2 regions of the Paenibacillus sp. MER 180 genome follow, and region 1 is predicted to be linked to the other one. Evidence: riboswitches for the same ligand, from Rfam matches in the RefSeq annotation. Region 1 holds a riboswitch; the other holds the start of a gene.
What was found. A riboswitch is a leader RNA that binds a small molecule or an ion and turns the genes downstream of it on or off. The one in region 1 is predicted to bind glycine.
Positions count from the first base shown of each region.

Region 2: linked by a shared signal. The riboswitch ahead of M3661_RS09700 (alanine/glycine:cation symporter family protein) and the one ahead of gcvT (glycine cleavage system aminomethyltransferase GcvT) in region 1 are both predicted to bind glycine.

Region 1 covers NZ_JAMAVT010000005.1:223,095-238,681, reverse strand. The annotation lists gene M3661_RS10455 (nucleoside recognition domain-containing protein) at 1-682, opposite strand, end outside; gene M3661_RS10450 (FeoB small GTPase domain-containing protein) at 660-1,394, opposite strand; gene M3661_RS10445 (FeoA family protein) at 1,391-1,645, opposite strand; gene M3661_RS10440 (NAD(P)H-dependent flavin oxidoreductase) at 2,188-3,321, shown strand; gene M3661_RS10435 (PASTA domain-containing protein) at 3,684-5,279, shown strand; gene gcvPB (aminomethyl-transferring glycine dehydrogenase subunit GcvPB) at 5,416-6,873, opposite strand; gene gcvPA (aminomethyl-transferring glycine dehydrogenase subunit GcvPA) at 6,870-8,225, opposite strand; gene gcvT (glycine cleavage system aminomethyltransferase GcvT) at 8,222-9,349, opposite strand; glycine riboswitch at 9,451-9,574, opposite strand; glycine riboswitch at 9,578-9,672, opposite strand; glycine riboswitch at 9,836-9,944, shown strand; gene gcvH (glycine cleavage system protein GcvH) at 10,138-10,530, shown strand; gene murI (glutamate racemase) at 10,708-11,541, shown strand; gene M3661_RS10405 (GNAT family N-acetyltransferase) at 11,501-12,094, shown strand; gene M3661_RS30725 (DUF5316 family protein) at 12,216-12,395, opposite strand; gene M3661_RS10400 (VOC family protein) at 12,668-13,372, opposite strand; gene M3661_RS10395 (MerR family transcriptional regulator) at 13,424-13,813, opposite strand; gene M3661_RS10390 (MBL fold metallo-hydrolase) at 14,046-14,798, opposite strand; gene M3661_RS10385 (aldo/keto reductase) at 15,063-15,587, opposite strand, start outside.
Region 2 covers NZ_JAMAVT010000005.1:65,741-81,327, forward strand. The annotation lists gene M3661_RS09655 (serine hydrolase domain-containing protein) at 1-1,599, opposite strand, end outside; gene M3661_RS09660 (hypothetical protein) at 1,696-2,289, opposite strand; gene M3661_RS09665 (MerR family transcriptional regulator) at 2,292-3,050, opposite strand; gene M3661_RS09670 (hypothetical protein) at 3,193-3,639, opposite strand; gene M3661_RS09675 (hypothetical protein) at 3,645-4,232, opposite strand; gene M3661_RS09680 (ClbS/DfsB family four-helix bundle protein) at 4,524-5,048, shown strand; gene M3661_RS09685 (alpha/beta hydrolase) at 5,245-6,162, opposite strand; gene M3661_RS09690 (DUF4179 domain-containing protein) at 6,257-7,372, opposite strand; gene M3661_RS09695 (sigma-70 family RNA polymerase sigma factor) at 7,369-7,902, opposite strand; gene M3661_RS09700 (alanine/glycine:cation symporter family protein) at 8,064-9,404, opposite strand; glycine riboswitch at 9,553-9,659, opposite strand; gene M3661_RS09705 (pyridoxal phosphate-dependent decarboxylase family protein) at 9,855-11,312, opposite strand; gene M3661_RS09710 (aldo/keto reductase) at 11,573-12,550, opposite strand; gene M3661_RS09715 (BMQ_0737 family morphogenetic spore coat protein) at 12,738-15,587, opposite strand, start outside.

The DNA.
Region 1 (15,587 bases):
TCAGGGTCGGCCATCTGCCGTTGCATGGTACGAAATTATTCGTTAATATTGCAAGCATACGTTCTCGTGGAGATTCGATAATCCGTGTGGACAAGATCGCTGCTGCATTGCATCCGAAACCCATCGACATCGTCAAGGCTTGCTTTCCGTGGCCGCCTGATTTTTTGAATAGACGATCCATGTTGAAAGCTACCCGTGGCAAATACCCGAAATTCTCAAGTAACGCGAAAATAGGGAAGAAAATAGCCATAGGCGGCAGCATGACACTAATTACCCATGATGTTCCTCGATATAAGCCGAGTACAAGAATGCCATGCAGCCATGCAGGAGCATTCATCGCTTCAAATGCAGTGTTTAAGTACCCTTCAATCACTTCGAAGAAGGAAAATATCATTTCCGACGGAACATTTGCTCCAGCAATCGTCAACCAAAATACAACACCCAAGATGGCGAGCATGATCGGAAAGCCCCAGATCGGAGAGGTTAGAATCTTGTCTAACCGGTATGTGCTTTTTAATTTCTTCTTGTCTTCATAGACAACGGCTGTACTGCATATATCACGCGTCGTACGATAAATATCCGTTACAATTCCGTCCCGAATTGCTTCTCCGCTTGCAAGAGTGCGTGCTCTGGACAATAAGGAGTCCAATGATTCTGAATTAGTGGCAAGCGGTGTGGCCATACGAAACAACTCCCTTCACGGTATCTGCGACCGGCGAGTTCCATCTGGATCTCATCGAATTGATCAAGCTCTCATCACCGTCAAGCAGACGAAGTGCAATCCATCTTGTTGGAAATGATGTGCCAAGCTTCTCCCGAATGATCGGTTCTAGTGCTGCGATTTTCTCTTCTATATCCTCGTTATATTGCACGAGCAGCGGGGCAGGTACAATCTTGCCGGAAGCTACGCCCCTAATTTTCTCCATCATTTGATCAATCCCAGTACGGTGTCGTGCAGAGATCGCAACTGCAGGAACGCCAAGCTTCTTCTCGATCGCATTAATGTCGATCTTAACACCGAGCCGCTTCGCCTCGTCCATCAAGTTAATGCAGACAACAACGCGGTTGGTCATTTCCATCACTTGCAGTGCCAAGTTCAAATTACGCTCCAGTGATGTCGCGTCCAGTACGACGAGTGTCACATCGGGTTTCTCAAAAATAATATAATCCCGAGCGGCTTCCTCGTCGGCTGAATTGGAATAGAGCGAATACGTACCCGGCAAGTCGACCATTTTATAGGAAGTACCTTCATGATTGAAGTGGCCTTCTGCTGTTAGGACGGTTTTTCCCGCCCAGTTTCCCGTATGCTGCCGCATTCCTGTAAGGGAATTGAACAAGGTACTTTTACCGGTATTTGGATTGCCGGCTAAGGCAACCGTATATTGTTTTGTCATTGATCATCACTCCCAACTAATTCACCATACATGAGTGTGCTTTCTTCCTTGCGAAGCGCTATCGTTGTATTATTGACTCGGAATGCGATCGGATCGCCGAGCGGACTGCGCTGCAGCACTTCGATCACATTGCCTGGAACAAAGCCGAGATCAAGTAATCTTCTCCGTAGTACTCCTTGAACCTCGATTCGATTCAACCGTACATGCTGGCCTGTGCCAGCGCTGTATAGCGTTACGACATTTGAATGCATTACATTCACTCTCCTGATTTCACCATGTCCTAAAAAGTTTGCCCAATGCAAGATTTGCCCCAAAAAAAAGCGGAATTGTTCCATTCGTGCTACTTCATTAGTATAGGTCAACTATGTTTGTTGGGCAACAAAAACTTTCCCCGATGCAAAAATATTTATATTTATCATATGCGCGAAGGGTGGAAACGTTGCCATCTTTTCCGTGAAATTATCATTCTAGTTGGATTGATCATTATCGCGTTCTGAATATCGTGAGTGCGCTTCTCGACAGTGATGATGGTACACGGTTTACGCTTATCCGACCAGCAATTCTAAACCCTGCTATGATTCATAGACATTGTACGCACGATGACACTGATGGGAAACACATTATGTCAATGCATCAATTATGCACGGAGTCAGAACAAGTGAAAGTGGTCATTATACAGGAAATTCCATCTCTTTCGTCGAAGGGTAGGAGTGTGGAACGAGGCGATCTCGTACATGTACGAAAATAGCATGATCGATGTTCAAATCCTTGGTGCAGAAGGGAAGATTGAATCGTGAGTGATAGATTGAATAAGACTAATACGATAATCCATCGATTAGGCATCCAATACCCAATTATTCAAGCAGGGATGGCAGGGGGAGCAACCACACCTGAACTTGTAGCGGCTGTATCGAGCGCTGGAGGGCTCGGGACGCTGGGAGCGGGATACATGCAGCCTGAACAGATGCGAAAAGCAATTCGGGCAATCAAACAGCTTACGAGCAAGCCCTTTGCAGTAAATCTATTCATACCAGAACCAGCCGGGATTGATCAGCATATATCGGATGCAGTGATGGAAGATTTGCAGAATATCGATAGACATCTGAATCAGCAAGGTCAAGAAATCAGCGAGGGTAGAAGCAAAGATAGAAGCAAAGTGACATACTGCTTTGATGAGTCAGCTTATCGGCTAACTTTTCATAACCAGATTCAAGTCATTCTTGAAGAGAACGTTCCGATTCTCAGCTTTACATTCGGAATTCTCGATGAGAACTATATTCGTCAATTGAGAGAAGCTGGCATCCTCTTAATAGGAACAGCAACACATGTTGCCGAGGCGAAACAGCTTGAAGCTGCAGGTATCGATATGATCGTGGCTCAAGGCAGTGAGGCAGGCGGGCATCGCGGAACATTTGCAGGAGACCCCTATTCAGCTCTAATCGGCACATTGGCGTTAGTTCCTCTTATTGCTGATCAGGTATCGGTTCCCGTCATTGCTGCCGGCGGTATAATGGATGGACGCGGGATAGCGGCGGTCATGGCCCTTGGAGCACAAGCAGCACAGTTAGGGAGTGCTTTCCTGCTGTGCAAGGAGAGTGGGGCACATCCCGCTTATCAAGCGGCCATTCGCGCATCTGACGAATGCAGTACGGTCATTACGAGGACAATCTCAGGCAAGCCTGCAAGAGGAATACGGAATGATCTCATTCGCAGGCTAGAGACTTATCACGATTCCATACCTGCTTATCCAATTATGAATGAACTTACGAGAGGCGTTAGACAGTCGGCTGCTCGAACCAATAATCCTCAATATATGTCATTATGGGCAGGGCAAGCAGCACGAATGGGGGAAGTTCAAGGGGCACATGACAAGATGGAGCAGTTGATCAAGCAATGGAGAGATGTAGTGAAGACGTTGCAAATGTAAAATTGAGAGCGACCGATGGTGATACAATGATGATTAAACAATGACGAACAATGACGAACGATGATGAAACGATGTCAAATCAATGATTCAGCAACGACTAGACAACGAATAAATCACGATAAATTGATGACGAAATGTTGATGAATCGTTAATGAAAATGATGGAAGAAAATAATCTGAAAAATTTGCGAAAATGAGCCAGATTAAGCTATGTAGGCGATAGTTTAAGGAATTGGCAAATAGCTGCACAATGTTTCGTTAATGCAAGTTTTGCAAAAAATCATAATTTGCTTCATAATGTCTTAGGAGAGCTCGACGTTCAGCGTTGGGCTTCCAAGCATGAATCGCGGAGGAGCAAGACATATGAGTGCTTACATTGGGGAACGTTATCAATTATGCAAGGTAATTTTGCATTTGGCAGATGGAGTTTTATATGAAGCCATAGATTTGTCACTTAAGAGAGATGTATTTATATATTTGGTAGAGAATAAGGGACTGGATAAGGCTGAGCAATGCAAGAAAGCGTTTGGTCAAATCTCGCATTTTTCAAATAATCGATTCTTCCATATGCTGAATGCAGGGACGTCCGGCAGTGATTTCTTCGTGGTGTTCACCTCCTATAACGGAATGCCGCTGGCGAAGTACATACAGCATCACGCGCTGAGTGCCAACAAGACGCTGTCCTTGTTATATGAAGTTGGTAAGGCGATTCAAGATGCGCTGGAATCGAATATTACGAACTTCTCCGTATCTGTCGACAACTTGTGGATTACGGAGGATCATCAAGTTCTTGTGATGAACTATTGGTCAGAGGCACCGACCGAGCGCTGCGGTACATTGGGACTGTGCTACTTGCTGTATCAGCTGAGCACACTGCATTTGAATGTGCCTCAATACTATGAAATGTATGAGTCGCGCTTGGCCGGTGCATTGAAGGAACTGTCTCCAGGTCAGAAGGAAGCGCTGTTGTCTCTCGTACAGAGTGTCTATTTAGGAGAAATCTCGCAGTTTTCCTTCATGCTGACGCTCCGCGAGATTATGGATTCGCCGAACATCCCTGTGAAGACAATTGGGGGCATTTATACGCCGCCCGTTCCGAAAGTGGATCCAGAGCTGCTCATCACTGCTGAGGAAGAGGCGGAGGAAGAAGAAGCCGCACCTTATGAAGCGGATAACGCGGAGAATGTGGGCCGCAAGAAAATGATACTCATTCTTGCATGTGCTGCTGTATTTATTTGCGTATTGGGCGGAGCAGTCATGTTGGCAAACTCCTTGTCGAAGGCAAATGATGCAGCGATATCTACTGATGCTCCAGAGTCTACCGATCAGGTTGCAACTGAGAATCCAGCAACAGAGCCGGGAACGGATTCAGATGCAAGCCAACAGGACTCCGGCTCTTCTACAAACGTAACAGAGCCGCCAGCGACGGATAACAATAATAATTCATCCAATGATAATTCCTCTCAAGAACGCGAGACGGAGAAGAAATCGGATGATTCGGATCGGAAGTCGACTGAGCGTGACCGTGACCGTAATAGGGATTCCAACTCGAACAATACGAGTGTAACTCCGCCTACGACGCCAGAGAAGAAACCTGACGATCATACAACAGATTCTGGAACGACGAATAACGGCGCTCATGATGGTCAGACAGGGACAACGTCAGACACGACAACGCCACCAGACGGTCAGCAGCCTGATGGCCAGCAGCCGGATCCGAACACGAATACAACGACGGAACCGCCGAATTCTGGTGAGATTGCTGTTCCTAACTTAGTGGGCTTGTCGAAGGAAGAAGCGGAGAAGCAGGTTCTTGCAAGCGGCTTGAAATATGAGTATGTTCTCGAGAACTCGGATGAACAGGAAGCAGGGAAAGTATTTAAGCAAGAGGTTCCTGCTGGTGGAGCTGCGAAGAAGGGTGACAAGATTAAATTCTATGTTAGCCGAGCGAAGAAATAATTAAAGCAATCTAAAGTTGTAATACTGAAGGACTGAAGGTAAGTTACATTTCGTCCAATAATGAAATGCCCCGAGTGCCGTAACCGAATTGTCGGTAGGCGCTCGGGGCATTTTGCATGTTGCTGCTTATTACTAATTAATTACAAGCACAGTTCAATACAGGCTTCCGCGCGGCTTGGGTTTCATCTAGTCGCTTCACATCCGTATAATGCGGTGCATTCAGCAGCAGTTCAGGTTGTTCCTTCGCTTCCTGTGCGATCTGGATCATTACATCGATGAAGCGATCCAGCGTCTGCTTGCTCTCTGTTTCCGTAGGCTCGATCATCATACATTCCTCGACATTGAGCGGGAAGTAGATGGTTGGCGGATGGAAGCCGAAGTCAAGAAGGCGTTTGGCAACATCCAGCGTCCGCACACCGTACTGCTTCAACCCTTTGCCTGACATCACAAACTCATGCTTGCACACGCCTGGATATGGAATATCGTAATAAGGCGCCAGACGGTGCATCATGTAGTTGGCATTCAGTACCGCGCATTCAGATACACGGCGCAGCCCTTCTGGACCGTAAGTGCGAATATATACATAGGCGCGCAAGAGGATACCGAAGTTACCGTTATAGGCCTTGACTCGTCCCATGGACAGCGGAGAGCCTTGATCGAATTCATATGAACCATCCTCAAGCTTCATCACCGTAGGGGAAGGGAGGAATGGAATCAGCTTGCTCTTCACGCCAACAGGGCCAGCACCAGGGCCGCCGCCGCCATGAGGCGTGCTCATCGTCTTGTGCAAATTCAAATGGACAACATCAAAGCCCATATCCCCAGGACGCGTAATGCCCATAATGGCATTGGAGTTAGCGCCATCATAATAGAGCAATCCGCCAGCTTCATGAACAATGCTCGCGATCTCGACAATATGCTCTTCGAACAATCCGAGCGTGCTCGGGTTCGTGAGCATCAATGCTGCCGTATCAGATCCAACAGCGGCTCTGAGTGCTTCCAGATCAACGAATCCTTGTTCGTTAGACGGTATTGTAATCGTATCTAAGCCAGCTACAGTTGCACTAGCGGGGTTCGTACCATGAGAGGAATCAGGAACGATTACTTTCGTCCGCTGCTCGCCGCGGCTCTCATGGTAAGCACGGATCATCATCAACCCCGTCCATTCTCCATGCGCGCCTGCCGCAGGCTGAAGCGTGACCTTATCCATACCAGTTAAGGTAGCGAGATCCTCTTGCAGCGTGTACAGCAGCTCTAGAGCCCCTTGCACCGTGCTTGTAGGTTGATAAGGATGGATTGCTGCGAGACCTGTCAGCCTTGCTGCATCCTCGTTAATTTTCGGATTATATTTCATCGTACAAGAGCCGAGTGGGTAGAAACCATTATCTACGCCGAAGTTGCGGCGTGATAAGGCGGTATAATGTCGAATCACATCAACCTCATACACTTCAGGCAGCTCGGCCTCTTGACTGCGCAGCATCGAAGTTGGGATAAGCTCTTGAATCTCGATTTCTGGAACATCACATTCAGGTAAGGAATAGGCAATACGCCCAGGATGACTCAATTCAAATATTAGTGCTTGTTCCGGTTTCATACGCAGCTCACCTCCAGCAGGTCAATAAATTGTTCGATGTCTGATTTGGATTTTTTCTCCGTGACCGCAATGAGCATATGTCCTTCCAGTTCAGGATAGAAGCGGCCAAGATCCAAGCCGCCAATGAATCCGTTGTCCAGGAGCAGAGACTGCAATCGATCCATGTCAGTATCTTGCGGGAGACGAAGTACGAATTCATTGAAATAAGGCGCTTGGAACGCTAATCCAAGATTGGGCTTGTTGTTGATGTAAGCAGCTGCATAATGAGACTTCTGTATATTGAGCTTCGATACCTCTTGCATTCCCATCTTGCCCATGACGGACATATAGACGGAAGCAGCAAGAGCAAGAAGTGCTTGGTTCGAGCAGATGTTGGATGTCGCCTTCTCGCGACGAATATGCTGTTCTCTCGCTTGGAGTGTAAGAACAAATCCACGCTTGCCATCCAGATCCTTGGTCAAGCCGACAATTCTGCCTGGGATGCGGCGCATATAGGGCTCTGCAACGGCAAAGAAACCGCATGTAGGACCGCCGTAAGATGCTGCAATGCCAAGCGGCTGGGCATCTCCAACACATACGTCGACACCTAGTTTGCCAGGGCTCTCCAACATAGCAAGACTCAGTGGATTCGTACTCATGATGAGCAGGCCTTTATTTGCATGTGCAATCGGTTCAATGGCGCGCACATCTTCAATGCATCCGAAGAAGTTCGGGGACTGAATCAGTACGGCAGCAGTCTCGTCCGTGACAGCACGCTCCAGCTGAGCAAGGTCAGTCACGCCGTCTTGATATCCAATCTCGACTACTTCAACATTAAGTCCTCGAGCCATTGTGCGAACAATCTGTCTCGCTTCTGGATGGACAGTGCTCGAGATGACAAGCTGCTTGCGCTTCGTTGCGCCAACCGCCAGTGCTCCAGCTTCTGCAAGTGCAGTAGCGCCATCATACATGCTGGCATTGGCAACAGCCATACCAGTCAACTCGCATATATAGGATTGAAATTCAAAGATTGCTTGCAATTCACCCTGACTGATTTCAGGTTGATAGGGTGTATAGGCTGTATAGAACTCTGATCTAGAGACTAGATGCTGAATGACTACAGGGATATGATGATCGTATATTCCAGCACCAAGGAAGCTGGTATGGCTCTCACTGTTAGCATTGCGGGAGGCCAATTCCTTCATATGCTTCATCATGGCTGCTTCATCTAATGGTTCAGACATTGGCAGTACTCCATTGTAACGAATGGAGGCTGGGATATCGCGGAATAGCTCGTCAATGGAAGAGATGCCGATCTGCTGCAGCATGTCAGCCTGATCTTGTTCCGTCACTGGAATGTAACGATGCTTCATGATGGATTCGCTCCTTTGGCAGGGGTCGGGATTCGTTTATAAAATGGAGTCGAGACGACGCGGGCTTTCAACTGCTTGCCGCGAATTTCGACAAGAATTTCTGTATCCAATTCAGAGAATGCGGATTCAATCAAGGCCAGCCCTAGATTGCGCTTTAATGTCGGCGACTGTGTTCCTGTTGTAACTTCTCCGATCACGCGCCCATCTGCAAGCACTGGATAATGGGAGCGAGGAATGCCTTTGTCGATCATCTCAATGCCAACCAGCTTTCGTGCCGGTCCATCGGTCTTCTGCTTCGTTAATGCTACACGGCCGATGAAGTCGCCCTTATCCAGCTTGACGAATCGTGCTAGTCCTGCCTCAAGCGGCGAGATATCGGCTGTAATTTCTTGTCCATAGAGGGGGAGACGTGCCTCGAAGCGCAAGGTATCTCTAGCACCAAGCCCTGCTGGGAGCAAGCCGAACGGTTCGCCCGCGCGAATCAGTTCATTCCATACGTGTGCTGCATCCTCTACGGACAAGTAGAGTTCGAAGCCATCTTCACCGGTATAGCCTGAGCGAGACAGCAATGTTGATACGCCGCAGACTTGTGCATCTGATAGGAAATGGAATGGTGTGAGCGAATCAATAGGTGCTTCAGTTACCGCAGCAAGAATAGCTTGGGCATTCGGCCCTTGAAGGGCAAGCAATGCTGTGCGATTCGATACATTGGTCAAGGTAACGCCATGAATCAGGTGTTTCTGCAGCCATGCGTAGTCTTTATCGATGTTGGAGGCATTAACGACGAGCATGTAACGGTCGCTCTTCATCTGATAAATGAGAATATCATCGACAACTCCTCCATCAGGGTAGCACATCAGCGTATATTGTGCTTTGCCATCCTCGAGCCGCGATACATCATTTGTTGTCATCTGTTGAAGAAATGTCAGGGAGGCAGGGCCGCTTACGATAAATTCACCCATATGGGAGACATCGAATAGACCTGCATGTGTACGAACTGCTTCATGCTCTCGCTGAATGCCGATAAATTGAACAGGGAGCTCCCAGCCGCCGAAGTCAATGCAGCGTGCACCCGGATAAGCAGAGTATTGATCAAATATTGGCGTTCTCTTCAATTGACTCATGAATTCACCTCGATACGCGTATTTGGACTAATTATCGGTATACGAACATAAAAAGGACAGCCGAAAGAAAAGTGGATGCATCGCATCCTCTCATTCTCTCGCTCTGTCCTTTGTACCTGAGAGTGTCGCCGATTGTCGCAAACAAATTGTTTGTTTCCGTGTCTACCATCGACTTTCCCCTTGGGTGACTGTATTCGTTTTCATGAATAGCAGTGCTCTCCAGAGGTGCGTCCGGTAAAAGTCCTTTTGCCTGAGAGATTCACCCATTCAGGCTTACTCCTTCGGCGCTGCTATGTCTCAGCAGTCTCTCCCTTTACCATCATTCGCCATTTTCAGCTGTCATCTCTACATTAGTTGAGCTTTCCACACTTTGTCAATTGATATTTTCTTCACAACTGATTTCATAGCTTGTCATATTGACAATCATGCATATCTTGCAATAATCTAATGGTGTTATAATTACCCAGTTTAATCGTAATTCGCGAACGAGGAAGGTCGGGAGAGTTTGACAATTGCGATTGTCAACACCGAAGGAGCAAGTTGCCAGCCGCCGATTGGCAATGAATCTCTCAGGTTCCATAACCGCCATTCTGACGCAGCTCTGGAGAGTGCATTTTCTATGCCGCCAAAGGGGTAAGTTCAACCGCAGTTGTGGCTGTGGAGGAACGGGAACTCTCAGGTACCGAGGACAGAGAACAAGGCGACAAGGCCGCTTCCTGTCCATTTTTACGATCTCGATTGGATAGACGGCCTGATGAATGACATTATGAATGAAATGGGGCGTTGACATGAGTGAAGTGAAGAATGGATTGTTGTATAGTGAAGAGCATGAATGGGTAGTTGCCATAGAAGGCAATACGGTACGGGTTGGCATTACAGATCATGCACAATCCCAGCTGGGAGACATCGTATTCATCGAATTTCCGCCAGTAGGAACCAGCTTGTCCGCAGGGGACAGCATGGGATCAATTGAATCGGTGAAGACCGTATCTGAGTTGTACTGTCCGGTATCCGGAACAATTACGAAGGTCAATGATGGATTGGAAGCGTCGCCAGAGCTTGTGAACAGCAGCCCCTACGAAGATGGATGGATTGCAGAAGTTGAAGTAGAAGGCAGCGTTGAGGAAGCTGTGAAGCACTTGCTGAATGCAGAGCAGTACACGAAGCTGATAGATGAATAGTTGAAGGAACAATAGGTTGAGAATCTAAGAACCTGCTGTACCGGTATCATGCTGGTGCAGCAGGTTTTTTCATTTGCTTTCTGACAAATTTCGATAGGATTCACCGCCGAAAAGGAGTACAATATAAGCATCGACAACTAGATGTTGCAATGCTAATAAGAATGCTAGGTGAATGGAATGACAATCGCTTTTTTTGATTCTGGAATCGGTGGAATAACCGTGTTGGCTGAGGCTATGAAGCATATGCCGCATGAACAATATTTATTCTATGCAGATACGCTGCATGTCCCTTATGGGACGAAATCTCAATCTGAAGTAATGCGCCATGTACATTCAGCTGTGGAAGACATCATGCAGCACAATGTTAAGGCGCTTGTTATTGCGTGCAATACAGCGACAAGCATCGCAGCGTCTGAACTAAGACGGAAGTACGACATTCCGATCATCGGGATGGAACCAGCAGTCAAGCCTGCCGTGGAAATGAACCGCGACAATGGCAAGCGTGTGCTTGTATTCGCGACAGCTTTAACCTTAAGTCAGAACAAATACCATACATTAATCAGTCGAATTGACGAAGAACATATTGTGGATTCGATTCCCTTGCCGGAATTGGTAGAATATTGCGAGCAGTTAAACTTTGATAAGGGAGTGATAGGAGACTACTTCGTGCATAAGCTTGCTGGATTGGATTTGAATCAGTATGGAACAATTGTGTTAGGGTGTACGCATTATCCCTATTACAAGCACATATTGAGAGACATTATCCCTGCTCATATCCAGCTTATAGACGGCAGCCATGGCACCGTGCAGCGTCTAGCACAAGTAATGCAGGAAAACCAGCTTAAGCAGTCATCAGATACGTCAGTTCGCCCTTCAATTCAATTTATGTGTTCAAGTCATGAGCAGCAATACATAGACAAGTTACAGACTGCACTCTATACCTATCAGACCTTCGGGGGAATGGATACGAATGAACAATCAATTGTTCGAGCTGACGGGGAGCAGTGCTAAGCTGATCCCGATGCTTCCTGAACATAAGGAAGATTTATATGAAGCAGCATCTCATCCTGATATTTGGCACTACTTGCCGCGCACCATCCGCAGTCTTACGGATGCAGAACGAGTGATTCATGATGCTGTTCTGAACCGCGAGAAGGGGACTGAGTATCCATTCGTTGTCATTGATCAGCTTACAGAGCGAATTATTGGCGCAACGAGAATAATGAATATGTCTGCCTTGCATCGATATGCCGAGATTGGCGGCACATGGTATCATCCTTCTGTATGGCGTACTCGCATCAATACAGAGTGCAAGTATTTGCTGCTGCAATATTGCTTTGAACAGCTGCATACGATTCGTGTTCAGCTGACGGCAGATGTGCGCAATGAGCGCTCGAATCGCGCCATTCAGCGGTTAGGAGCCGTATACGAAGGGAAATTGCGCCGACATCGGGTGATGGAAGACGGGTATATTCGCGACTCGAATGTGTACAGCATAGTTGATGAGGAATGGCCACAGGTGAAGGAGAGGCTCGAGCAATATTTGCACCAGGTGTATGTGTAGTTATACCGCTATTCAATCGTTCAATTCACAGTTATGTATCAATAATACAAAGAGAGGATGTGCCCACCAAGTAGATGGGGCTAACATCCTCTCTTTCTTATATGATGATTAAGCCGCTCGCTTATAGGACAAAAGTAAAGATAATGATGGATGTTACAATACACGGCAGCCCAATTAAAAACATCGTACCGCTAAATTTAATATTTCTTCGATGGTCTTCTTCCGGAATGTGACCCATATTAAATTTAAGCTTCGTATCATCCTGGAATAGACCCGAGAAAAGGGAACCAACTACCCACAACCCTAAACCTAATTAGCAATTGATGTTGAATAAGGAGTGGAGATCTCCATTTTGCCAAATGTACACATACAATACTGAAAGTACAATGAGAACGAGCCCAATTGCAAGACGTCGTAAGATCATATCATACCTCCTTGAATTCCACTATTACCCATCATACACCAAATTCAACCTATGTGAAAGTTAGATCAAAATAAATTCGAATAAAATCAATCAAAAAACGAGTATTGAATTTATGATGGTATAATAGGGAGCTTATGAAGCCAGCATCCTTACGAAGTTACTTGTACACCCTGAGATGTACATAGAATACGGAATGTATCGCTATCCTTCTTCAAGACAACGGCGTTAAACCCTGATGTTTCATTTGTATCGGTATGACGAAGTGATAGCCAACCACGATCAAGCAAGAATATCCGATCCAGGCTGCCGGAATCTGTTGCAATGGATGATTGCAGCTGGTAGGCGCTGGAATATACAGATAGATCCTCTTCAATATTCGTTGTTTGAATTTCGACTCCAGTCAATGTATATGAACTAGGCCAGACACGCGAATGCTCGTACTCGATTAACCACGGCATTTGTAGTCCAATGTAGGCTGTCTGAAAAGAGATGCTGGTTCCGTCTTCTACTGGAGCGAGTTGATGGTTAGGTCCTATGTAAGGTATTCCTAGACTTCTTGCAGGTTCAATAAATGAAGGCAAACCTCCTGTTACTTCTAATGCGACTCCGAAAATCCCTGCACGCTGAGAGGCAAATGCAGCGAATGCAGAGCCCAATGGCGTCTTCTGTGCTTCTTCTAAATCCTCTAAGGCGATGAGTTCAATAAATCCCTCTCTTAAATAGGCAACCTGCCCAATTGTTCCTGGGAACGGAATGACTTGCTTCGTAAATATAATGCCGGTAGTCTCTTGAATAAGATGGACTGCCTGAGACAAATTAGGTACTGCAAGTGTAACATGATCCAAAAACAGCAAAGGAAATCCCTCGTTTCTTCTCAAATTACAATATTAATTGTCTGTGATATGTTACTTCCAATGAGTAACTAGTTTTTCTAGTTGCAGCTCTGCTTCTCGTAATAATTGAATCTGTTCTCTTATCTCCTGAAGTCGTTCTTCATAAAATGCTGCAGCGCATTCAGCTTGATGATTGCTATTATTGCTGTTATTGCTGTTATTGCTGTTATTGCTGTTACGCCCTGGCAACCCTTCACAGTTCTGAATCAGGAGTGCTATCTCATCAGTGCTAACTCCAAGCTTCAAGAATAACTGGATCAGCTGAACGCGCTGGACATCGATGTCTTCGTATATGCGATACCCATTCTCTGAACGAGCGGGGGACAGCAGATGCTTCTGCTCGTAATAACGCAGGGAACGAAGACTGACTCCTGTAAGCTTAGATAATTCACGAATATGCATTGTTGGTACCAACTCCTTCATAATGCGGCCACAAATATAGTGTAAAGGATGACATGATGTGAAGGTCAATACATAATAATCAATATTTCTATGAGCGAGCAGGAAATGTAAGAGTAGGAACCAGTGAGGTGGTTTTTACATTATCCGATTGAAAAGTGTATGGTGTGCTGATGTCAAAAGGAAAGAAGAGGGCAGCTAACCACAATAGGATGTTGGTTAGCTGCCCTCTTTATTACGGCTTCGTTATCGACGAATGTGATAGTTGCAGGATCTGATGGTGTATGTTCTGTTCGGACAGACCGCCATGATAACAGATGACGGTGTCAATCGGATATTTGGTCAGCTTGTCGAGAGAGTGAATTGCACTGTCCATGTCCAGTGTTGCATGCGGGACGGGACCCTGCAGCATTCCATCGACGCTTATCATCGCGTCGCCGGCTATCAAGATACGGCTGCGTTCCAAATAGACGCTGACATGCCCTGCTGTATGGCCAGGCGTGTGGATAATGTGGATTCCGCCGCAGTAAGGAAGAACTTCATTATCCGTAATTAATCGGGTTACGTTCGCTGATGGATGCATATCGCACATGGCCAGAACCTTAGGACGATGTTCATCTGGCAGCAGCGGCAGAAGCTTCGCCATAGCTTCATGGCTTGTCTTAATGAGTGGATATTTGCCTTCTATGTAGGGGGCGTCTTCGTGGTGCGCTATCACTTCGAGATTGCCGTTCTTGGATGATACCACATCAGGCAGACTCCCGATATGATCGAGGTCTTGATGGGTAAGCAGGACAGCATGCAATCGATCTAGCGGCACGCCTGCTTCTTGCATCGCCTGCTGGATTCGAATCCAATCCCCTGGCATCCCAGTGTCGATTAGTATTGCATCCTCTTCATCCCATATTAGAGTAGGATGAAGTGCTACTGGTCCTCCGATGCCTTCAGATTCCAACTCTAACATCATGATTCCTGGTGCAACGATCATTGTATATCCCTCCATCGTGAGTAAGGCTTGCCATTACGTCTTAGCATAGTATGTTTTATCACGGATGGAATTTAATATCAATAGATAAATATTTAATCATAACACATAAATAATTATTTGTCAATATGCACATCGAATCATTATGTACATTGAATCATCTTGAATTTACGATATTGAACGAAAAAATCGTATTCAACAGAAGAAAAGCGGCATCCATCCGGATGCCGCTTGTTTCAGTCATCTATATCGCTGTGTCAACGATGATTAAGGCAGCATACGGCCTCTCGTGCTGACGTAGAGGGAATACCATTCTTCACGTGACAATGTAATGGAAGTTGCATCCTTGCAAGCGCGGATCCGCTCTGGATTAACAGTACCAATTACGGGCTGAATATGTGTCGGATGTCTCATTAGCCATGCAAGTACAATCGCTTCGCAAGTTGTGTTGTATTGAGAAGCTAGCTTCTGAACAAGCTTAGCGGTAGCTTGAACCGATTCGGGTTCATTGTCAAGATTTCGTCCAGAGTACAAGCCTTGCGCCAGCGGTCCCCAAGATTGAATTTGAATGCCATTCATGCGGCAGTACTCGAGCGTTCCATCTGGGAAGGTATCGTCAGCAGAAGCTGCTTGATTCACGTGCACGCCTGCATCCAGCCAGCCATAGCGGGCTAAGCTCATTTCCAACTGATTTGCAACGAACGGTTCATTGAAGCATGATTGCAGAAGTCGAATCTGACCAGCACTCATATTGGATACGCCGAAATGACGCACTTTGCCGGATTGCTTCAA
Region 2 (15,587 bases), 160 kb from region 1:
ATAAGTGAGGGAACTATATTTTTCATTCACTGGAAAATACTTTTTGCCTATGCGCTTCGTCCATGCGGATTCAACTTCTTTGGAGATATCATTTTTCTCAAGCTTCTCGCCAGTATACTGAGTCAGAGCTAGTTGAGAAAGTCCTGGTACATCTAGGTACATACTTTGCCATAAATAAGTACGTCCATTGTCTTTCGCATCGAACCGTATCTTCGTCGTTCCTTCTTCATTCATAAATGTGCCGTCTGCTGTATATACATACTTCGCTGCAGGCATATCAGGCGCTTGATTATAAGTGATAGACAGTTCGCCGTTCTTGGCAATGGCCACTTTCATGACAACATTGGTTGACGCATAATAACCTGCATACTTGGCAACATCAGCTGGCATTGCTGCTTTCTTCGGCTTGCCGAATGACTTAGCAGGTTGTAACTCCTTAATCGTACCTTTCTCTTTCAATGCCTGCAACACCATCTCGTTCGCCAACATCGCATTCGTCGAGCTGGATCCACCTGAAGACAAGACGGCCGCTGCCATATTGTGCTCTGGAAGTACAACCAGCGAAGCATGATACATGATCGTGTCGCCGCCCTTATTCTCAGCTTGGATACCGTATCTATTGAATGGATAGAGCTTTACACTGTCCCATCCAAGTCCATAGTTCACAACCGTGTCTACTTCTCCTTCTGGCCAGAATCCGCGCTTATATTCCTCTTGACGCATTGCTTTAACAGATGTAGACGACAATACTTTGTCATTCTCCCCTGTAAAGATTTGCGCGAAACGAACTAAATCCTCAGCCGTCGAGTATATTCCCCCCGCACCGATGACATTGCCGTTTTCCGTAGGGAGCTGCCCTTCATATGCAGGGTGATACGTGCCTGCAAACTTTGTTTTATCTGCATTGTCCAATGGTGTTTTTGTATGAGACATAGCTGCTGGTTCTGTAATATATTGATGAAGGAATTTAGTAAAGCCCATTCCACTCACCCGTTCTACCAGAATCTCAGCTAATGTAAATCCATCATTGCAATAAACAGAGAATGCACCTGGATCAGCCTTCAGCGTCTGCTTCTTCAATTGCTCCAGCATCGTATCGTGGTTAATCGTGTCATTGTCCCCAAGCAAGAAGCTATTTCCTAACGTTGATCCCCGGAGCCCCGAAGAGTGATTCAACAGCATCCGCGGTGTAATCTTCTTGTACCGCTCATCCTTCATTGTAAATTCAGGGATGTATTGCACAACAGGAGTATCTAGATCTACCTTTCCTTCTTCAACCAGTTTCATAACGGCTACCGTGGTAAATACCTTGCTGGTTGATCCGATTCCGTACATCGTGTTTTTCGACAGTGGTACTTTTCCTTGAGCATCATTCTTACCGGCTTGCCCAGATACTACGATGTTACCATGATCAATAAGTGCATATTGAACACTTGTCGTACCGAAAGTGTCCGTCAACAGTGAAGCTTTTTCAGTAGCAACTTTTTTAGTAGCGGAGTAATTCAAGCCCCCATTTGAAGCTGCAGCCATTGCGCTCGTCGGAACAAGCATTGCAACAACCATACTTATTGCCAATACCAAAGACAAGCTTTTCTTCATTCTTATGCCTCCCCAATTATGTACTTATAGGATAGTACGTTTGAACGCTAAGAAAGTTCAGTTTATTTCCAGTAACATCTGATTTATCTCGACGAATCACCCCCCATTAGCATGTTGGATTCCTTGATTTAGCTTCAGCAGCAAAGCTTCCGGGTTATCACACCTGAATACCACGGAACGTTTCGGGATCGTCCTCCCGAACAACCCTTTTGTCTCGATTGGTTCTTTTAGAACAATTTCGTATTGTGGGGAATCACAGATAATGACGGCATAATGCATATCTTTCGGAATTTTCTCCCCCATGCTGATTTCTTTGGCCTTCTGTATGACGGCAACATTGTTCAGGGGCACTTCAATCCTGTTTTGATAACCACAACGAATAATGATTCGATTGTCCACAACTAGGTGTGGCAAGTATTTCGCAGATTTATATAGTGCCATCAAATAGAACAGTCCATAGATATTAATAGCTGAAAGGATCCATGCAGCAAGTTCACTCCACATTTGTACGAGAAAATGAAACAATACACCTTCGATTATAAGTAAAATGGATAAAAAGATGGCCATGGTTTTCAACTGAGAATGTTGATGATAGGAGAATGCCTCTCCCCGCTCCTTACCTGGTTTCTTCATCCAAATCATAATCGAATAATAGATCAGATGACGTACATCTGATACGATGCTTGACATCTTCAGCTCCTCCTTAACTGATTTTCCTCAAATCGATGCACGGCCTCTTTGATGTAATCCTCTACTTCCTTGGAGAATATGGACACGTAAAGCAGCGAATGATCATCGAGATCTAACTCCGCTATTTTCTCCTGATAATGTGGTGCAATGTGTTCATTCATAGTCGTAATCATGTGCTCGATGGTACGCTGAACCACTACTTCGGATGGCGATACTCCTAATTTGCAATAATGCTGCAATTGATTCACAATTGCGAGCATTTCCCTCTCGAATTTTAGTCGTTCCTGTGGGGAAAGATGCTTTAGAAGCGCATGTTCGATAACTGATTGTGGCAATCGGTCTGATAGCCACTCTTCTTGTTCCTTTTCACGATGGATCGAGTGGATGATCGCTAGTAACAGGTCACTGTCTAAATCTTCATCTTGCATGATCTGCTCCACCCGCGTAATCGTATTGATTACATAGTCAAGCTCTCCTCTTTTTTTCGCGAGCATAGCCTTCTGCTTTTGCAGTGTATCGCGCATTTGAGGTGAATCGTGGTTCGCAAGGTAATCCGCGATTTCCTGTAAAGAAAACCCCAAATATTTGAGAGTAATAATTTTCTGCATGGTTGAAATGTCATCCTTACTGTACAGACGATGTCCATGTTCATTGTAACTAGAAGGAGCCATCAACCCTTTCCGATCATAAAAATGAAGTGTGCGTTCTGTAACACCAGTTAGTGTTGCAAAAGCTTTAACGGTATACATGTGTTCATTCAATAGGACATCTCCTCTCGTCATAATACCTTCAATGTACACTATGACGTAACGTCATAGGCAAGGCTTGAAAACAGAAAGAAACAGCATCTCACCTTAGATATGGAGAAATGCTGATTCCAGTAGTACCCTATTCCAATAGTTATTAAGATATTACCGTATAACTGAGCTTCTTTTTGCCAAAGTTAATAGCCGCTTGATGATTGGCAGTGCTATATTTCCCGAAATAGACATCAATCCAACGATATGAGAGTTTAGCTGTATTCTTGAGATCCCCTGTATCTTCCACAACAAACGTGTTTATCACGTAACCGCCTGGAATCGATATGCTCTCATTATTATTTAATACAATCATTGTACCAAACGGAAAAACAGGCTTGTTCCAGTTTCCCGCCCCCCAGATTGTCGGATGCACAGCAACACCACCGATGTAGGCAGCTTTTCCACCAGCAAACACCGGGTTATTGTCTCCTGCTGCCCCTGTATAAGCAGTAAAATCTTCATTCATATACGTGATATCCGCCTTCGCTGTAGATACTCCGGTAACTAGAAGTGCTGCTGACATGATTATGGCTGCAAACCACTTTCTCATCTTAATCACTCCCCTTGTCCAGACAATATCCTCCCCGTTACAGCATCGAACTCGATCTGCTGCAGTTGATCTTGATCATCTCGGCCAATCACCAAAATTGTAGTCAATCCTTCTCCTGCCTGAAGAATAAAGTGATAGCCGTTAGCCCATCCATCTCCAGGCAGCAAATGTCTTGAACGTATGCTTTTGAGTACTGCCACAGTACTGTCAATCTTGACCTTGTCGGTAGATACCATCCATTCGGAATTGTAATTACCTATTCCAGGTATGACCTTATCCACCTTTCCATCCCGAATCGCAATAACAGCGCGCTTGTTCGCAGGGGCACCCACTTGTAAATTCCATCGACTCCTTGTACCTTCTTGTCCACTTGTCTTCCCTAACCCGTCATCCACGCTTGTCACATAGAGTAGGACAGCTTCGGGATTCCACTTTTTTGCCGCTACCATTCCAACATGCAGTGCATCGATAAGCGATAATTGACTGTGTGAATTGGTACGTTCAACATGCGAATCATCCATTACAAAATGGTATATTAGTAATGAACATGCTAATACGATGACTGCACTTAGCGTGGCAAACATCTTATTCATCCCTAGCAAGCACCTTCCTGTAATGTACTATGATATAGACCAAAATCCTTTTATTGCCATTATTGCTATCACTACTCTATCAGACATTTCAAAACAAGCTCAATAGACAGACATGGATCTTGGAACAATCCCATTAAAGCCTATGAATATCACCGATTGCAAAAGGAACTTTCCAACTCTACAGACTCTACAGCGAAATCAAAATTTCCAAAGTTCATTTATTGTTGACATCCAGTTGTCAGGTTACCAATGTCATACTATATACAGGAACTGAATAGGAGGGATAACACAATGACAGCATATCATTACAACAATAAGGCTGCCTTAATTGATGCAATCCAATATACCTACAGGCGGTTTGATGAAGAATTCAACGATATCGAGGACAGTGCAAGGGATGTGCGGATCACTGGGGTAGATCGAACTCCAGCCGAGATCATCGCCTATCAATTAGGCTGGCTGCATCTCGTTATGGGGTGGGACAAGCAGGAACAGGAAGGCGAAATCGTAAATATGCCTTCTCTAGACTATAAGTGGAATCAACTCGGTGAATTATATCTATCTTTCTACGAGCATTATTCATCTTACTCATTAACTGAATTGCGCAATCAACTCAAGGATGCCGTACAGCTGTGGGTGAATTGGATTGATAGCTATAGCGATGAGGCATTATTCATACAAGGGGTTCGCAATTGGACAGGGGATAAGCAGAATTGGCCGATGGCTCGATGGATACATATTAATTCGGTTGCTCCATTTACATCATTCCGTACGAAAATCAGAAAATGGAAGAAAGGTTTTCTGAGTATGCCTTAACACTGCTCACCTAGTTGTGCAGCGGCAGATCAGTACGCTCGTAACCGGATATGAACCGTCTGCCGCTGATTCAACTAGGAATTTATCTATTCACCTTTTTATCTCTTCTTTTTATCTATATCTATAACTATATATCTATATCTATATCTATTTCAGCTTTTCTATATCTAGTTCAAGCAAATGATTGTATCTATTGTTACCTCGTCATAATAGAGGCAACATCCTGAATGGCCGTCCGTGCAGCGCCGCTTATGCCCGCAAGTTGGAAAAATCCGTGATTGACACCAAAATACTTCCTGCACTCAACACCAACTCCTGCTTCAAGCAGGCGTCGATACAACATTTCTCCCTCGTCTGCAAGAGGATCGAATTCGGCAAGAAGAATATGCGTGTATGGCAATCCTTCCAAGTCGCTTCGCTGAATAGGACTCGCCTCTAGATGTTCAGATGAAATATCTCCGAAATAAGCTTCAAAACCGCTGAGCAGTGCATCGCGAGTGATCACGTAATCATCTCCGTACCGTTGATAACTCTCGCTTGAACCACTAGCGTCCAACATCGGATATATCAAGATTTGTCTTGTTGGCATCCATTCCTTCTGCGCCTTGAGCCGCAAGGACGTTACTAGCGCAATATGTCCGCCCGCACTATCACCTGCCAGTGTAATATCATTCGGATTTCCTCCCCAAGATACGGCATGCTCACGCACAATTTGTGCGGCCTTATAGGCATCATCATGAGCAGCTGGATAGGCATGTTCTGGTGCCAAGCGGTAATCTACCGCTACCACGATCGAGTTCCCCTTGTTAGCTAGTGCTCTTAACTGACGGTCATGAGTTGTGAAATCCCCGCTCACAAAGCACCCGCCATGATAATAGATCATAACAGGAAGATTAGACATATACGACGGTCGGTAAATGCGTAAAGGGATGGAATCGATCGTATGATCGGTGATTTCCCATATAGGCTCCGCTTCTCCTGCCAACACAACCGATTGTACATAACCTTGACGGCGATCCTGATAGCTCTTCTGTCTCGCAGAAGGACGTCCTGATTCAATAAAATCCTTAACGATGCTTCGAATACCTGGTTCCAAATCACTCAAGCGCTCCATGATGTGAACTCTCCTCCGACTGAAATACATGATGTAATAGCATAATTCCATCAATATTCATGTTACACGCGAATGATCGAGGAATGCAATCCTTTCATCGAACGGGCAGCTTGAACTCCAGTTGTGGAATATAATTCTTATCCGGGCCTTTTCTAACAAACGGCTTAATGACGATTAAGCTAGGCTTCACCTTGAACGGCTCGTAAGAGGTTGAGAACACCATTCCTGTTCCTTCTCCTGAACCATTCCCAGCAATTGCATTCTGTTCATTTCCCTGCTCATCCTCGATATCGAACTCCAGATTGAGGAACCCATCAACTTTATAGCTATCCGGTATTGCATCCAGCATTTTACGATAATCTTCTTCTCCGCTTGCCCCGTGGACACCGACGAGCAAGCGGGTTGTGATGGGGGTAATTTCGACTCGATCGATCGACATATTTATCGAATCATGTGATTTGGTCTCTGATGTCTTCAGGATAATCGTTCGCTCCGTATCCTTCTTGATCGGGAAGAGAAACTCGTAATTCTCATCCACATCAGCCAAATACACGACCATCTTCATTTCGAACGAGTCTGGAAGCTCAAGATCAGCAGAATCTAAAGCGGTAACGATTATCGATTGCGGAGCATGCTCCCCACCCGGCTGGAGCCCCATCCCGGTATTTATTTGCTTGTCTCCCATATAAAAATCGATATTATTGGCTCGCTTGCTTAGCATGCGCTGCTTGTTCCATAACTGAAAAAAAGAAACCTTCGCCGCTTTCGAATCTTCTCTACTGAGCACTAGAGATAGCCTGCTGCCATCATACATCATCTCAGAAATCGTGAGCGTCACTCCCTTATGGGTTACGCGCTGATTGACTGAGGTGACCATCCCCTTTTCTCCAGCGGTTTGCAAGCCAAGATCCCCCACCAGTTTGAATACGCTATCCATGAACGGAATCTGCTTTAACGTCTGTGCGATCGCTGGAGAGGCAAGACCCGAGAAGATCATGACCATCCCGAGGCTCGCTACACCCGCTGTTGAAATCAACACTCTGCGCAGCCAGCGGTTCTTCCGACTTCTTCTCTTCCGTCCAGGAAGCATCTCGTCGATGATCTGGTATGTCCGATCCATTCGGTTGCGAACGGATTCTGGCAGCTCGCTAATATATGGTTCCCTAAGCTGTTCCAGTCGCTGATCGATAGGCAGTTGTATGTCTTTCATCCGTTCATCTTCCTTTCTTCAGTATCATCCAGCCATTCTGCGAGCGTGTGACGTGCCCGATGCAGCCGTGTCTTCACCGCGCCCACGGACATATCCATCATCTCGGCGATCTGATGCATAGGCAAATCCTGAAAATAAAACAAAATAACAATATTGCGAGATACTTCCTCAAGCCGATAGATCGCCTGACGCAAATCAAGATGATCACTGTATTCAGCCGTGGCAACACCAACTTCTGGGAGTTCAGCCAGCATGATGATGCGAGCCTGCTTCCGCAATATCATATTGCATTCATTGATCAATATCCGAAAGAGCCAAGTCTTAAAATAGGCATGATGATTTAGGTTTGTCAGTGCGCGATAAGCCTTGAGCACAGTCTCCTGCATCGCATCTGCACAATCCTCGTCCCTTCTGACGATCGACCTGGCCATGTTGAACATTTGGGCTTCATGCTGCTTGATGAGTCGAATAAATGCTTCTTTATTACCTTCCTTAGCCAATCTCACTTCTGTCTCTATATCGCTATGCAAGCCGTTTCTACTCCCTTCTTTACCCCATACACGCGAATCAAACTGTCAATTAGATGCACAAGATAGGCAAAAGGTTTCATTAAACGCAAAAAAACTGCCAAATGTTCACTTTCATGCATTTGGCAGTTTACTTAAAAGCAGGAATTGCTTCCTGCTTCTATTTATTTTTCGGATTCCCTATGCTTCCAATATAGACGCGTCTCAGACACGACGACTCCAGACAAACCGAGCAGTGCAACTAAGTTCGGCAGCGCCATTAATCCATTTACAATATCAGCAAGCTTCCATATCATATCCAGCTTGATAAATGCCCCAAAGCCAATGATCGCAATGAACATAAGGCGGTACGGCAGAATCGATTTGACACCGAATAAATAAACCATGCACCGTTCGCCGTAATAGTTCCAGCCAAGAATCGTCGTGAATGCAAATAAAATCAAGCAAAACATAAGAATGAGGGAACCGTATGGCAGCGCAGCATCAAATGCTGCCTGTGTCATGGCCGCTCCTTCCATTGGGCCATTCCATACACCCGTTACAATCAATGTTAATCCTGTAAGCGAGCAGACGATGATCGTATCGATGAATGTTCCGGTCATTGATATGAGTCCTTGCTCAGCTGGCCATTTTACCTTCGCAGCCGCAGCCGCAATCGGTGCGCTTCCGAGTCCCGACTCATTGGAGAATACACCTCTTGCAATCCCGTTGCGGATCGCCATCATAACCGTTGCTCCCAAGAAGCCGCCACCTGCTGCTGTTGCATTAAACGCGCCTTGGAAAATTAACGACAGTGCGTGCGGTATCTGATCCGCAAATGCAATAAGCACAACAAAGCTCGCGATAAAATAGATAATAGCCATGACAGGAACAATTGTCGTCGTCACATGCGATATACTCTGAATCCCGCCAATTGTAACAAGCGCGGTCACGATAGTCACGATTGCCGCAGTGACTACTGCAGGTACACCAAGGCTTGCTTCTGTAGAAGTGACGATCGCATTAATTTGCGGAAATGTACCAATTCCAAGCAAGGCAACCAGTACTCCGCTAATCGCAAAGAATACAGCAAGCGGCTTGAATTTCATGCCAAGTCCCTTCTCAATATAATACATAGGACCGCCTAGCACTTGTCCATTGTCATCAATGTTGCGATACTTGACAGCAAGCAATCCTTCCGCATATTTGGTGGCCATTCCGAAGAATGCAGCAACCCACATCCAGAATAATGCACCGGGTCCACCCACCTTAATTGCAGTAGCAACCCCCACGATATTACCAGTTCCAATTGTCGCCGCCAGCGCAGTAGCCAATGCCCCGAAGCTGGATACATCCCCTTCTCCCTCGTTCTTCGACTTGAATATTAACTTCAAGGCGAGCGGCAGGCGGAACAACTGTAGCGCTCCCAAGCGGATCGTTAATAAAATTCCCGTTCCTACTAATAAAATAAGAAGCGGTGCTCCCCATACCATGTTGTTCAATTTGTCTAACCATTGTTCCATCATTGTCAAATCAGTTCCCCTCTTTGTGAATAATAAAAAGAGTCAAATCGAATGATTTGACCCTGGGGACATGTGTGCAGAATAAATAACCTGACGTAAGTGACATACCTAAATAAGATCATCATACCAATGACTTACGATTTTTCTACGCTTCTGCATCCCTGTCCTTTTACCTGAGAGTTTTAACGAATCCACGAGAATCAAATTCGTCTTGCCCCTTCGGTGCCCCAATCATGGAGTCTCTCCAGAGTCCTGTCCATTTACGGTCCTGCTTATACGTATTCGAGCTCAAGGTTCGATATGTCTAAGCGCCTGAGAGCTTACCCCTTCGGCTAGACGATTCGTCTATCTCCCGCAAACTTCATCCAGTTATAAAGTTGTAGGTAACATTATAGTAGACACACTATCATTGTGCAATGATCCATTGCATTGTAATTTATCCCATACCATCTATCACACATGTGCTTGGTGACTGTAATATAGGGATCTGGCCTCATTTAATAAATGAATGAGTTCACTCACATTCTGCACATTCGTATCGTAATTGGTAAAGCATGCACGCAGCGTTGGTACACCATGAATGGTAAATACGGATAGCCACACTTTCCCTGTGCTCAATACGTGTTGATTCACAAATAGAGCGAAGTCCTGGTCGTTTCGTGTCCATGCTTCTTGATCAAGAAAGCAAATGACAGGCAGCACGGTATCATTGGCAACTGTCCAGCCAGATCGCATTAATTCTTCTCGGAATAGCTTGCCCATTTCAACTTGATGTCGCAAGACAGCCCGATATCCTTCCCAACCCGCTGTAGCCAGGGATAAATACAGCTTCAATCCTATAAATCTCCGTGACCATTGAATGGAATGCGTATATGGATCAATCGTGGGCAGCTCCTCACCCTCCTTCGGCATATAATCTGCCGTTATACGGAAGGTTTCATTCAATATACGTGAATGCCGTGTGAAGTACATGCCCGCCCCCATCGGAACGGACAGCCACTTATGAGCATCAAACGCGATTGAATCTGCTTGCTGGATACCATCCATATGGAAGGACAGCTCGGAATCCAATACGATTGCGCCGCCATAAGCAGCATCCACATGAAGCCACATCTGTTCATGCTCCGCTACTGCCGCGATTTCCATTAACGGATCAATTGCACCGGCTCCCGTCGTTCCCGCTGTAGCAATAATAAGAAATGGGGCAAAACCCTGCGCGCGGTCTATACGTATTTGTTCTAATAACGCTCCAATATCCATTTGCAAGGAATCGTTCGTACGAATGGAGCGAATTGAATTCGTTCCAAGCCCGCAGGAACGAGCCGCTTTCACCAATGAATGATGACTCTCTTCAGAAGCATACAGAATGGGTGGCTTCTCCAGAGCTGCTAATCCGTCTGTTGCATACTTTGGAAAATGATAAGATAGAGCCGTTAAGACTGCAGTCAAATTGGCTTCCGCTCCCCCAGTCGTGAAGGTTCCATCAGCAACATCACGCGAGTAACCAAATTGAGTGGCGAGCTCACGCAGTACATAATTCTCAATTTCTACGGCAAGCGGCGCATGACTCCATGCAGCAAGCTGGGGGTTAAACGCCGCTGTTATCGTGTCTGCCATAATCCCCATAAAGTTCGGGCGGGGATTGTATAAGCCATAATATCCTGGATGTGCTGTGTGCACTTGATATCGACGCAGTCCTTCTATAACATGCTGAACCGCAGTTTGAGGCTTGACAGGAGCAGCAAAGTCAATTTGCTCCGCATACTGCACAATCTCTGATGGGATTAATTCAGGGGCAACTACTACCTCGTCGGTGTATGATAGATACTGACTGATCTTCTCTAACGTATATGAGCCTAGCATATACTGTTCCTCAGTTGATAGATCCAAGATCGGATTCTGTCTAAGCATACGGAATCCAGCAACTCCCTTCCACTGTTCAATTCAAGAAAGATGTTCCAATTGAATAATAGCTTACCGACCAAGACGACAATTGAACAGGTACAGTTTATCAGCTCGCTATGAGGACAGACCATTTATCACTCTATTATACTTACCGTCCTTCCATTTACATCGTTTTTCGAATATGAGCGCAAGATTTCGAAATCTCAACTCAAAAAAACCGCCCCTATTACCTAGAGACGGTGTCTATTGCTTCCTTACTTTCTCATTTACTCAGGCAACCGGTATACGGCAAAAGGTTCCCCATAACGATATCGACGGCTTATTTCATCCAATAGGTTCAACTGTTCTTCATTAAGTTCGACATTGACACTCGTTATATTGTCCTCTAACTGCTCCACCTTCGTCGCTCCTACAATGACTGTCGATACACAAGGCTGGTGCATAAGCCAAGCTAATGACAACGAGCTTGGGCTACAGCCGATGTCCGCTGCCAATTCGCTCACCTGTTCACTTAACGCAAACCGTTCTTCATTGAAGAACTTGTAGAAATTCGGATCCGTATCTGCTCGTGAGCCAGCTGGCTTCTGATCGCCCACACGGTATTTCCCTGTCAGAATTCCTCCTGCAAGCGGATAATATGGAATGATTCCCACCCCTTGATCCTGACATAGCGGAACCAGTTCCAGTTCTGGCGTTCGATCAGCCAGTGAATAGCTGGTTTGCATGGACACATAACGATTCAGACCAAGCCGTTCACTGATGCCAATCGCCTTCATCAGCTCCCAAGCAGCGTAGTTAGACGCTCCGATATACCGCACCTTGCCTGAACGTATCATATCATCAAGCGTCCGCAGCGTCTCCTCAAGTGGAGTATGCGGATCAAATGTATGTATTTGATACAGGTCAATATAATCGGTATTTAGCCGCTTCAAGCTATTGTCTAATTCCTGCTGCAAATGAAAGCGAGATGACCCGCGCTCGTTCGGCCCCTGTCCTCGAATTAATCCTGCCTTCGTTGTCAGCACGACATTGTGTCGATTGCCTATCAGCGCCTCACCGATGATGCGTTCTGATTCTGAACCAGCATAAATATTAGCCGTATCAATAAAGTTAATGCCATAGTCCAGCGCTTGATGAATAATTCGAGTCGAAGCCAGCTTGTCAGCCCGCTTGCCGAAAGCATTTGTTCCTAATCCAAGCGCTGACACCTTCAATCCACTATTGCCAAGACGACGATATTGCATGACGATCAACTCCTTGCTTTCCTTATTTAGCAGTAATTATATCACAAGCTATCCCCTTGATCTGAATCCGATCAAATATGTGTCTGCCTTATGATTCCACTTCCGCGCACAAAAAAAAAAAAACTCATGCAGGCATGAGTTCTCAACAACAATAAAGAATCCAGAATCTCTATGGATTACAAGACATTTATACGAATGGAAAAATCGTCGGACATTGCATTGGAAGGCTGATGCTGCATGACTCTGGTATCGGAATTAATGCCCTAGGTTGACAGAATGTAGCTTCAACCATCAGCGGTATTGTAAATTTCACGATAAGCTCCAAACACCAATCCAATTGCAACTCAATCGTTAGGCTGTCAGTAATTCGTGCAGCACAATGGATATCGAATATTTGAGAAGTAATGTTGGATTCATCTAATGGGAGCGGTAAGCAGAGTGATACTTTCTCGTTGTTCTTGACTAATAGTGTAAACGTGCATGTTTCTCCTGTTCCGCTATCTGTTAACGTAATTGTTACCTCTGCAGAGCACGTCGTCAGTACAATAGCTGCTTGCGATCCGATAATGGGCAGCGGCAGCCGCTTTACAACCGTGATGCTGCATTCTCCCATAGCTGGCACTGCATTGCAGCTTACAAGCACTTGCCGACCGCCAGCAATTGCTTGTTCTACGAAAGCCCTGCAGTTTTCGGGAATAGACTCTTCCACGATGAAATCACTCCGAGTAACAACCCAATCGAACAGTTTGCTGACAGAAATGCACTCTAAAGGACGTACAACTAGCGTCGTAATCGTAGCTGTAACAGGAGGCGTATTATCCGCCTGAGCGGTAGCCGTGTTGGTAACCACCCCTTCTAACAAAGGAATGACTGTAATGATAATCGTCTGTTCTTGTTGACCCTCCAATGTGCCCAAGAGACAAGTAACGGTCTGCCCGGATACAGAGCAAGTGCCTCCTTCAGATTGAACACTAACAAATTCAACCGTAGGAGGAATGACATCACGCACGATTACATTCGTTAGAGGAAGTTCTCCGAGATTTGCAACACTGATCGTATATTGCAACAGGCTGCCGACAAGCACAGGGTTGCTTGAAGCTTGCTTCGAAATGGCGAGCGGCTGTAATACCGTAATGCTTGCGGTTGCTGTTTCAGGGTCTTCAACATTATCAGCGGTCACCACTGCTGTGTTCGTTAATATTCCTGTTATAGTCGTAATTGCTTCGATCGTAATCATAGCGCACGTTCCAGGGACAATGACACCGAAAGATGCTGTGATCGTTTGCCCGACCTGCGTGAATGTGCCTTCAGATACTTGGATACCAGTGACTTCAACGCCTGCAGGCAATGTGTCCACCGCAACCACATTTGTGGCCGCCGTTTCTCCCATGTTGCACACCGTCACTTGAAAGATGACTTCATTTCCAAGGGTTACAAGATCCGGCTCGGCAAGCTTCTCAATGGTTAAAAAAGCCGGAGGAAGCGCATTGACGGTTGTATCAATCGTGGATGATACAGGTTCTGTTTGATCAGATGTCGCTGTAGCTGTGTTCGTTACGACGCCCGGAGCTGTAGGAATAACGGTAATCGTGATGATTTCAGACTGACCAGGATCAAGATCGCCAATCAATGCTGTCACGGTGCCAGCCACTTCAGTTACGGTTCCTTGCGTAGTTTCGGCAGATACGAAGACGAGACCAGGCGGCAGCACATCCACCACTTCCACGCCGGTTAATAACTCCGTCGTCTCGTTGGAGACAACGATCGTATAGATGAGTTCTTCTCCAACAGTTGCAGGATCCGGCCCTGCAAACTTCGATATCATTAACTCAAGTATCGGCTCTTCGATAACTAGAGTTTCGGTAGTAGAGGATTGTGGCGCAGTCTCATCTGAAAACGTCGTTGCCGTGTTCAAGACTGTACCTGTGACCGTTGGGATGACGACGATAAAAATGACCACAGTCTCTCCCGGAGCAAGTGAACCAATGTCATTCGTAATTGTCGTGCCATCGAACGAAATCGTCCCTTGATCCGATTCAGCGGATACAAAGGTGGTTCCTGCCGGCAGCGGATCATTCATAACAACATTGGTCGCTGTGCTCCCTCCAATATTGGAGACAAATATAATATAAACGAGTTCTGAATTTACGGCGACGATTGGGGGAAAGTCCAGCTTCTCAATTTCTAGGATTGGAGGTGGCAGAGGATTTACGGTATTGACTGCGGTTGAGGAGATGATGCCGGTCTGATTTGCTTGGGCTGAAGCTGTATTGGATATGAGTCCAGCCGCTGTTGCCAGCACGGTAATATTGACGGTAATACTCTGACCAACCGGGATCGTCCCGATATCTACGGTAACCGTTCCAGCAGCAAACGATGCCGAACCTTGCGTAGTTTGAACCGATTGAAACGTAACACCAGCTGGTAGCGGGTCAGTAAGTACAGTGTTCACAAGCGGGGAGTCTCCATCGTTGCTGACGACAATGGTGTATACGATCTCTTCTCCAACGGTGACTGTATCAGGAAAAGAGGTCTTCTCCAGCAGCAGCGTCGGTGGAATATTGTCAATTTGAATCGCCAGCAGATTGACGGTATATCCGTCGCCATTCGTTCCGAATTGAAGTGCTGCTGAAGTTTGCCCGTTCACGAGACTGTTGGAAATGCTTACGTTGGCAATATCCCATCCTTGACGGTTCCCTGCAATGATATTCGTCCCTGGCTGCCCAGGTATAGGATTGCGATCCCCGAAAGTAGCTGTCGGGTTGATATTCCCGTTATCATCATAAATTAGTGATTGGAAGAAGTTATTCGTAAATCCTGCGGGCTGCGGAATCGTTGTAAGGTTGGCAAGGGTTGGGCCAAAGCGTACGAAATCTCCCGTAATCTCCGCATCTCCTTCTTGCGCGCTGACGAGCAGGCGGCCGGTAATAGGGCCTGTTGATGGAGTTTGGAAATTCCCGATCATTTCATTGACTGGTGGAGATATGGCTTGAATCGGGACGTTCCCGACATATAAATTCATGCTGCGGAAAGGCAA